DNA from 3 places in the Xenorhabdus littoralis genome. Region 3 is predicted to be linked to each of the others. Evidence: predicted binding sites of a transcription regulator. Region 3 holds the regulator's gene; each other region holds the start of a gene.

Region 1 (3,287 bases), on a different contig from region 3:
AGGCGAATAATTGATAATGATGGAAACTAGCTTCTTCTCACCACGCAGCCAGGCATGAGTGATTGCAGATTGCTCGGCATGGACAGTTTGCTGTAAGGGAACACCGGCGAATTCCATGTTGGCACCAAAATAGAGGTTGCCACTTTCCCCTCGTGCAATTGCGCCAACATTAAAATGAGAAATAGGTGCAATGGAGCAGGATGCAGCCAGTGGTAATAAGGCAAATGCCAGCGCATGATCATCAAAGCCGCAGAACTGTTTGATTGATTCAACTTGCTCTGCTGTCAGCATGGCTGGAAAATCGTCATTATCAATAAAAGGCAACAGAGCTTCTTGCAATTTAGGCGTGATTTCTGACCAAATAGCGTGAAAACGAGCTTGCATAGAATGATCTCCAAATTAATTGAAGGTCATTCTAGGACGTATGCTCAGGTTTGTAATGTGATAACAGACATAGAATTAATGAAATTTGTGTAATAAAGAGGTTCTTTTAGCAACTTATATCAAATTTTCGCGGTTGTGGTTTATTTTTTTACTTTTTCGTTACTCATTGATAACTATTTTTTTGGGTGTTATATGTACAACACTCATCAGCGTATAAAGATCAGCCAAACAGATGGAGCAATACCGGAAATAGAAAAGGTGCAACCAGAGAGGTAATTATGCCGCAAGTCATTAAAGCCAGTGAACTGTACGCCCCTTCAACATGATCCATCTCAGCACAACGGGCTGTCCCCACCGCATGGGATGCCGTGCCCATCGCCAATCCGCGTGAAGCCTGAGTTTTTATTCGCAGAATATTAAACAAATTGTGCCCAAAGACTCCACCCAAAATACCCACGGCAATGACACAAGCGGCACTGATAGCAGGGATACCACCAATGGAATTGGCGACTGCCATCGCAATCGGGGTGGTTACAGATTTAGGCAGAATGGACGCCGCGATCTCGGGGGTTGCACCTGCCCACAATGCGATGGCAGTGCCGGTGACCATTGCAACAATACTGCCGATAAAACAAATGGTAATAATCGATTTCCATTGGGCACGGATTTGGTGAAGCTGTTCGTAGAGAGGGAAAGCTAAGGCGACCACGGCAGGTTGCAGTAAATCATTCAATATCCGGCTACCGGCAAAATAGTGTTTGTAGGGAGTATGTGTCATGAGTAGCAAGGGAATGATCACGGTCATTGATATTAATAACGGATTAAATATAGGTAATTTGAGCCGCACTGACAGTTTTTTGGCAAAGTAAAATACGAGCAGGGTTAATGGTAGTGACCACCAGATATGACTTAACATTTTTCTTTCTCTTCCGGTTGTTGCAATGGCGAAGTATTTGTTGGCGTGGAGGCGGGTTCCTGTTGAGTGCCAATAATAATGCGCTCGCGGTGAACATAGTGGGAACTGTACGCGACAACAATCATGACAATTACTGTACTGGTGATACAGGAAAGGACTATCGGGAGCATTTGCTGGCTGAGTTGCGGGTAATAATCCATGACGCCGACTCCGATAGGTAAAAAGAGCAATGTCATATTTTTCATCAGTAGGCTACAGCTCGGTTTTACCCAATGTGAGGGGATAATTTGGAACGCCAGTAAACAAAACAGAAGAAGTAAACCAATAATACTGCCGGGGAGAGAGAAAGGAAGTAGTGCTGAAATGATATTCCCCGCAATCAGGCACAAATAGAGCAACGCGAATGCGCGTAGGTACTGCCAGCCTATCATCAGCACATTTTGGAAAGACATAATCGATAATTCCTCAATATAGAGAGGGAATTATCATACGACTAACGCTGTAAATGTGCCACACATCACATAAAAAAGCGGGCTTATTTTAGAGCCCGCTTAGCTATTATTTTGATGATAAAGGGATATTTTATAATAAATAATATCCTTTCAAAATATGTATTGGTTATTTAACCTGCATTCCTGGTTGCGCACCGCTGTCCGGGCTTAGCAGGAAGATTTCTTTCCCACCAGGGCCTGCCGCCATCACCATGCCTTCTGAAATGCCAAAGCGCATTTTACGCGGAGCAAGGTTGGCAACCATCACTGTCAGACGATTTTCCAGTGCTTTTGGATCAGGATAGGCTGCACGAATACCGGAAAATACCTGACGAGTCTCACCACCGAGATCAAGGATCAATTTTAATAACTTGTCTGAACCTTCGACGAAATCTGCCTGTTTGATCAATGCGATTCGCAGGTCAACCTTGGCAAAATCATCAAATGCGATGGTGTCCTGAATCGGGTCATCTGCCAACGGGCCTGTTACGGTTTTTTGTGGCTGGATGTTCTCTTTTGAGTCAGCGACCATGGCTTCCACTTTAGCCATTTCAATGCGGCTGAACAGTGCCTTGAATGGTGCAACGTCATGGCTCAGCAGAGGCTGCTGGATACCATCCCAAGTCAGTTCAGTATTCAGGAAGGCTTCTGCTCGTGTGCTTAAGCCCGGAAGAACAGGTTTCAGGTAAGTCATCAACACACGGAACAAGTTAATGCCCATCGAGCAGATAGCTTGCAGGTCAGCATCACGGCCTTCTTGCTTCGCTACAACCCACGGAGCTTGTTCATCAACATAACGGTTGGCCAGATCAGCCAGCGCCATGATTTCACGAACAGCCTTGCTGAATTCGCGGTTGGTAAAGTCTTCGTCAATACCCTGTGCCGCATCAACAAACTTTTGGTACAGCTCAGGATCAGCGAGTTGATCTGCCAATTTGCCACCAAAGCGCTTATTGATGAAGCCTGCATTACGGGAAGCAAGGTTAACCACTTTGTTAACGATGTCACTGTTTACGCGTTGAACAAAATCTTCCAGATTCAGATCAATATCATCAATGCGGGAAGAGAGCTTCGCGGCGTAATAATAGCGCAGGCAGTCTGCATCAAGGTGTTTCAGATAGGTTTCAGCCTTGATGAAGGTTCCACGGGATTTGGACATCTTGGTGCCGTTAACGGTGATATAACCATGAACGAACAGATTGGTCGGCTTGCGATAGTTGCTGCCTTCCAGCATTGCTGGCCAGAACAGGCTATGGAAATAAACGATATCTTTACCGATGAAGTGGTAGAGATCCGTTTTGGAATCTTTAGCCCAGAACTCATCGAAATTCAGGTCATCACGCTTATCACACAGATTCTGGAATGAACCCATGTAACCGATTGGCGCATCCAGCCAAACGTAGAAATATTTACCCGGCTGATCAGGGATCTCAAAGCCGAAATAAGGCGCGTCACGGGTGATATCCCACTGTTGCAGACCCGAGTCGAACCATTCC
Region 2 (3,287 bases), on a different contig from region 3:
TCGTTGTCATACCAAGAAACCAGTTTCACAAAGTTGTCGTTCAGCGCGATACCGGCTTTTGCATCGAATACAGAAGTCAGTTTTTCGCCGTTGAAGTCAGTAGAAACAACGTCATCTTCAGTGTAACCCAGAATACCTTTCAGGTCGCCTTCTGCTGCTGCTTTGATTGCGTCACAGATTTGTGCGTAAGTTGCTGGTTTCTCCAGACGTACAGTCAGGTCAACCACAGAAACGTTAGGAGTAGGAACACGGAAAGACATACCAGTCAGTTTGCCGTTCAGTTCTGGAATAACTTTACCTACTGCTTTTGCTGCGCCAGTTGAAGATGGGATGATGTTCTGCGCTGCACCACGACCACCACGCCAGTCTTTCGCAGAAGGACCGTCAACCGTTTTCTGGGTTGCAGTAGTTGCGTGAACAGTTGTCATCAGACCTTCAACAATGCCGAATTTGTCATTGATAACTTTAGCCAGTGGAGCCAGACAGTTAGTGGTGCAAGATGCGTTAGAAACGATCTCCTGACCTGCATAGGCGTTGTGGTTGACGCCCATAACGAACATTGGGGTGTCGTCTTTGGATGGGCCAGTCAGAACAACTTTTTTCGCGCCAGCAGCGATGTGTTTACGTGCAGTCTCGTCGGTCAGGAAGATACCGGTTGCTTCAGCAACGACATCAGCACCAACTTCGTTCCATTTCAGGTTAGCTGGATCTCTTTCTGATGTAACACGGATGGTTTTGCCGTTAACAACCAACTGACCGTCTTTAACTTCAACAGTACCGTTGAAGCGGCCGTGGGTTGAATCGTATTTCAGCATGTAAGCCATGTACTCAGCATCCAACAGATCATTGATTGCAACGATTTCAATATCTGAACGCTCTTGTGCAGCACGGAAAACAATACGGCCGATACGACCAAAACCGTTAATACCTACTTTGATAGTCATAGTATTCCACCAGCTATTTTTTAGTGAATTAAAAGTTGTTTCTAAAGTTACCAAAATCTTGCCAGCCGTCAAGCGGAATCGTGTCAACAATTGAAAAATATCAATTTAAGCAGCACTATCTGAACGCTTGCTGTACAGCCGGGACAAGCTTTACGGGCACTATTATCGGGGTATCAGGAGATATTGAAAGTTACCATTGGTTAGATATGTGAGATTTATCACAATTAGTAAAGTAAATTGCTATGTTTAATGGGGTAGAATGCGTTTCGTCATTTTGATGTTAATTTTTTGTTGTTTTCGATGATTTTGTATTGAAAATATTGGCCTTAAAAGGTGGTCATTATGATTAAAAGTCAACACATTTCCCTTTCTATGGAAAAACTTAGCCCAATTCAGCGCCATGTTACCCAGGAAGCCGGCACTGAACCGCCATTTTCAGGGAAACTACTACACAACAAGAAGAGTGGCATTTACCATTGTTTGTGTTGCCGGCAGCCACTGTTTATTTCTGATACCAAATTTGATTCCGGTTGTGGATGGCCGAGTTTTTATCAGCCGATTAATGATAAATCCATCACTTATATTGATGATTATTCGCATAACATGCACCGGATAGAAGTGCGTTGCAGTCATTGTCAGGCACATTTGGGGCATGTTTTTCCCGATGGCCCCAAGCCGACAGAAGAGCGTTTTTGTATTAATTCAGCATCATTGCGTTTTGTTGATGATGAAACGGGTGAAGAAACAGCCGGTTAATATCATTATCGACGATTTTTTGATCCGATCGGACGTTTAGTTTTAACAAAGAAAGCAGAAACAGCGCAAACAATAGAAACGATTCAGCTTAATGCTGAATGATAAAAGCATTAATAAAAGTATCAATTTGTAATCGTGTCGGCTTATCGTTGTGCGAATAGTACATACAGCCGTTAAGGAAATATCGATGAAGTTAGATCATTTACTCTCTGCCATGACGCCTGAAATCTATCAAAGATTAGTACAGGCAGTTGAACTAGGAAAATGGCAGGATGGCGTGCCGTTAACGCCAGAACAAAAAGAATATAGTTTGCAGGCGGTGATGCTCTGGCAAGCCAAGCATAATCACGATCCCGAACACATGACGATTGGTACAGATGGCCAAATTACCGTAAAAAGTAAGCAAGAGTTAAAGGCAATATTCCAGTCTGAGATGGTTGCTAAATTAAAGCCCCAACCAGAAGAGTGAATTGAATTGAGATAAAACCTCGTCCGTGCAGAGAATAGGCCGAGGTTATGTTTTGGGTTATCGCATTAGGTTTTGATGTTCATAAGAACTTTATGATTTCGCTCTGTGAAATTAATTTGGCACCATGGGCGGCCATCTCTTCAAGTGCATGCTGGCTGTCATTTTCCTGAATATTTACGCCACGGCAACCATCAACCACAACATAGATTTCATAGCCTAATGCCAAGGCATCAAGCACCGTAAATCTGACGCAATAATCTGTGGCAATGCCCAATACAAACAAACGCCGTATATGTTGGTCTGTCAGCCATCCATGCAATCTGGTTTCGCTTTTATGGTCATTGTCGAAGAATGCACTGTAGCTATCTATCTGGCTATTCTCGCCTTTCTGGAAAATCTCTTGGATAGCTGATTGATTTAATGCAGGATGGAGCGCTGCACCAGATTGGCCCTGAACACAATGGATGGGCCACCATACCTGAGGTATGCCATTGAGTTCGCCTAATTCACCTATTTTCTGCCCGGAGTTTTCTGCAAAGCTCATGTGGGTAGCAGGGTGCCAGTCCTGACTGGCTATGATTGGGAGATTGTGTTGCTGAAACAGATCAACGACTTGATTTGCGACCTCAATGACCACATCACTTTCTTTGACCGCCAATGGACCTCCGGTACAGAAGTCATTTTGCAGATCGATAAGTAATAATGCTGTTTTCATCATATTTCTCGATTTATCTTTTATTATTCATTGGAATAGCTCAACTCTCCACGCAGATTTTGTTGCATCAGGCTGCGGATTTCTTCAGGTGTATAAGATTGGCTCAGTAAGTAGTGCAATTTAGTCAAAGCTGCTTCGAACGTCATGTCGTAACCGCTGATAACGCCGGATTTGGCTAATGCGTGACCCGTAGCATAACCTCCCATGTTGACCCTACCAGAAATACATTGGGTCAAATTAATCACGATAATTCCTCGCTCGTTCGCTTCCTTTAATGTTTTCAGCAAAGCGGCACACTGCGGGGCATTGCCGACACCATATGATCGTAAAATCAATGCCTTGACAGGTTGCATCAGGATATTTTCGACTACTTGGCTGGATAACCCCGGATAGATGGTGACGA
Region 3 (3,287 bases):
ACACTTGAACAAAAAGTACAGGATGTCAAACGTCAACTTGAACGGGGGGAGGTTCTGCTGGTATGGTCTGAATTACACGAAACGGTCAATATCGTACCTAAAGAGATGTTCCGTCCATAAGGTCTGACTTATTTTATGCATCCTCAGCGACTGATTGAAAAAAGATGATCCCAATTTTTATTGATTAAGGAGTCTGTTCATGTCTGCCAAACACCCGGTCATTGCAATCACTGGCTCCAGTGGAGCTGGAACAACAACAACCAGTGTAGCTTTTCGCAAAATATTTCAACAGCTAGACGCCACTGCCGCAATAATCGAAGGGGATAGTTTCCATCGTTATACTCGTCCTGAAATGGATGCCGAGATTCGGAAAACGAAAGAACAGGGCAGACATATCAGTTATTTCGGGCCAGAAGCCAACGATTTCAGCATGCTGGAAAAAACGTTTTATGAGTATGGAGAAACAGGTAGCGGCCGCTGCCGGAAATATCTTCATACCTACGATGAGGCCGTACCCTATAACCAAGTACCGGGTACTTTCACACCGTGGGAACCTTTGCCGTCAGGCACTGATATTCTGTTTTATGAAGGATTGCATGGCGGTGTTGTCACCCAGCAACACAATGTCGCCGGTTATGTGGATTTGCTGGTTGGCGTTGTTCCGATAGTCAACCTTGAATGGATACAAAAGCTAATCCGTGATACCAGCGAGCGCGGACACTCCAGAGAAGCGGTCATGGATTCCGTTGTCCGTTCAATGGATGACTATATCCGCTATATCACACCGCAGTTTTCACGTACTCATATCAATTTCCAGCGCGTTCCCACCGTTGATACTTCTAATCCTTTTTCAGCCAAAGCCATTCCCTCGCTGGACGAAAGTTTTATCGTAATTCGCTTTCGTGGCCTAACCCAAATTGATTTTCCTTATTTACTGGCAATGCTTCAGGGATCATTTATTTCCAGCATAAATACCATCGTTGTTCCGGGAGGAAAAATGAGACTTGCCATGGAATTAATTATGGCACCTCTCGTTCAACAATTATTGGAAGGCAAAAAAATCTCATAAATTAAATCTAATTTTATTTTTAATAAAACGGGTAACAAAAAACAATAATACAGAAACAATAAAACCGACTCTTTAGACTGATTTCTGGTAATCTGGCAACCAGTTTAATAGGCTGAAGCGATACAGGAGAAGACAGAAATGTTTTCCTGTGTTACAAACTAGGTTACAAGCGGGCTGACAAGAAATATGGATTAAGATAAATACACCGACATGTACATATTTTCATTCATATAAAATTTCCGCTTATCAGTTTTTCAGCAAGTTAATATGTTAATCTATTGACTTTATAAAGCTAGCCTAAAGAGAAACTGTCTGTTTCTCTTATCATAAAGGCAGAAATAACAACAGAGGATAAAGCGAATGGTTCTCGGCAAGCCACAAACAGACCCTACTCTTGAATGGTTTTTGTCACACTGCCATATTCACAAATATCCATCCAAGAGCACGCTTATTCATCAAGGCGAGAAAGCAGAGACGCTTTACTACATTGTTAAAGGCTCAGTTGCCGTTTTAATAAAAGATGAAGAAGGCAAGGAAATGATTCTCTCTTATTTAAATCAAGGGGATTTCATTGGTGAACTTGGATTGTTTGAAGAAGGGCAAGAACGTACTGCTTGGGTGCGGGCTAAAAGTGCCTGTGAAGTGGCTGAAATTTCTTACAAGAAATTTCGCCAGTTAATTCAGGTCAATCCAGACATTCTAATGCGTTTATCTGCTCAGATGGCAAGCCGCTTACAAACAACTTCCGAAAAAGTAGGTAACTTAGCCTTTCTGGATGTCACAGGCCGTATTGCCCAAACATTACTTAATCTGGCAAAACAGCCTGATGCGATGACGCATCCTGATGGTATGCAGATCAAAATCACACGTCAGGAAATTGGGCAGATTGTGGGTTGTTCCCGTGAAACAGTTGGCCGTATCCTGAAAATGCTGGAAGATCAAAACTTGATCTCTGCACATGGTAAAACCATCGTTGTTTATGGAACCCGTTAGTTCCTGAAAAAACCTGAAACTCGGCCAGTGCAATCTATTTTCTGCACTGGCTTTTTTTATTCAGGATTCAGGCAGTTTCTTTTCAACCACCTTCTTTCGAACAATAAAGCGCTAACGCGTGTGCTATTGCTGCATCCAACCGCGCCATGCCTTCTGTTATCTCATCCTCAGGAATAATTAATGATGGCGTAAAGCGCAAAATACTGTCTCCGGCACTCAATAACATCACGCCTTGCTCTGTCGCTTGTTGCAATATTTTTCCGGCTTTACCCTGATATTCAGATTTCAGTACCGCTCCGATAAGCAGCCCTTTTCCCCGGATTTCATGGAAGATGCCATATTTTTGGTTTATTTTTTCCAAGGCGTGGATAAAGAGATCGTGACGTTTTCCCACTCCCGTCAACACTTCCGGCGTGTTAATGATATCCAATGCAGTACAGCCAATGGCACAAGCCAGCGGATTTCCGCCATAAGTTGTCCCATGAGCTCCTACTTCCATTGCAGCCGCAATATCATCGGTCGTCAGCATCGCACTGATTGGGAATCCCCCACCCAACGCTTTTGCCGTCGTCAGAATATCAGGATTGATCCCATCATGTTGATAAGCATATAACTTGCCTGTCCGCCCCATTCCACTCTGCACTTCATCAAAAATCAGCAGAGCCTGATGTTCATGGCACAACTCACGCACACCATGAAGAAATTCTGTCGTTGCGGGAGTAACACCACCCTCTCCTTGAATCGGCTCCAAAACAACAGCACAGGTGCGATCATCGATCACAGCCCTGACAGCATCTAAATCATTAAAAGGAACGTGGACAATATCAGCAGGTTTAGGCCCGAATCTTTCAGCATATTTCGGTTGTCCTCCTACCGAAACAGTAAAAAATGTGCGCCCATGAAACGCCTGATGGAAAGCAATAATTTTGGTTTTATCGGGATGATGGCTGGTAATTGCATAACGACGAGCTAATTTAAATGCCGCTTCATTGGCTTCCGCACCAGAGTTAGCGAAAAAAACCTTCTGTGCAAACGTCGCATCAATCAATTTTTGCGCTAAGGTTAAGGCGGATTCATTGGTAAAAATATTGCTGACATGCCACAATTTTTCACCTTGCTGTTTCAGGGTATCCACCAGGGCGGGATGGCAGTGTCCCAGCGCCAAGACCGCAATACCACCAGCGAAATCAATATATTCTTTACCTAATTGATCCCATACCCGACT

Evidence for each region. The regulator CRP, encoded in region 3, controls carbon source genes, mostly activating them, when cyclic AMP is high. The targets are predictions, from matches to a motif close to ATGTGANNNNNNTCACAT.
Region 1: FE394_RS00715 (CidA/LrgA family protein) is a predicted target of CRP. The motif match lies at 1,806-1,823, and genes of this name have one in related genera.
Region 2: msrB (peptide-methionine (R)-S-oxide reductase MsrB) is a predicted target of CRP. The motif match lies at 1,151-1,168, and genes of this name have one in related genera.

Annotation. Positions count from the first base shown of each region.
Region 1 is NZ_VCDP01000002.1:153,060-156,346, forward strand. It holds gene cdd (cytidine deaminase) at 1-384, opposite strand, end outside; gene FE394_RS00710 (CidB/LrgB family autolysis modulator) at 605-1,300, opposite strand; gene FE394_RS00715 (CidA/LrgA family protein) at 1,294-1,752, opposite strand; gene metG (methionine--tRNA ligase) at 1,919-3,287, opposite strand, start outside.
Region 2 is NZ_VCDP01000010.1:53,448-56,734, forward strand. It holds gene gapA (glyceraldehyde-3-phosphate dehydrogenase) at 1-944, opposite strand, end outside; gene msrB (peptide-methionine (R)-S-oxide reductase MsrB) at 1,287-1,700, shown strand; gene FE394_RS03685 (YeaC family protein) at 1,888-2,169, shown strand; gene pncA (bifunctional nicotinamidase/pyrazinamidase) at 2,249-2,887, opposite strand; gene ansA (asparaginase) at 2,908-3,287, opposite strand, start outside.
Region 3 is NZ_VCDP01000040.1:29,197-32,483, reverse strand. It holds gene FE394_RS11710 (YheU family protein) at 1-120, shown strand, start outside; gene FE394_RS11705 (phosphoribulokinase) at 200-1,069, shown strand; gene crp (cAMP-activated global transcriptional regulator CRP) at 1,430-2,062, shown strand; gene FE394_RS11695 (aspartate aminotransferase family protein) at 2,145-3,287, opposite strand, start outside.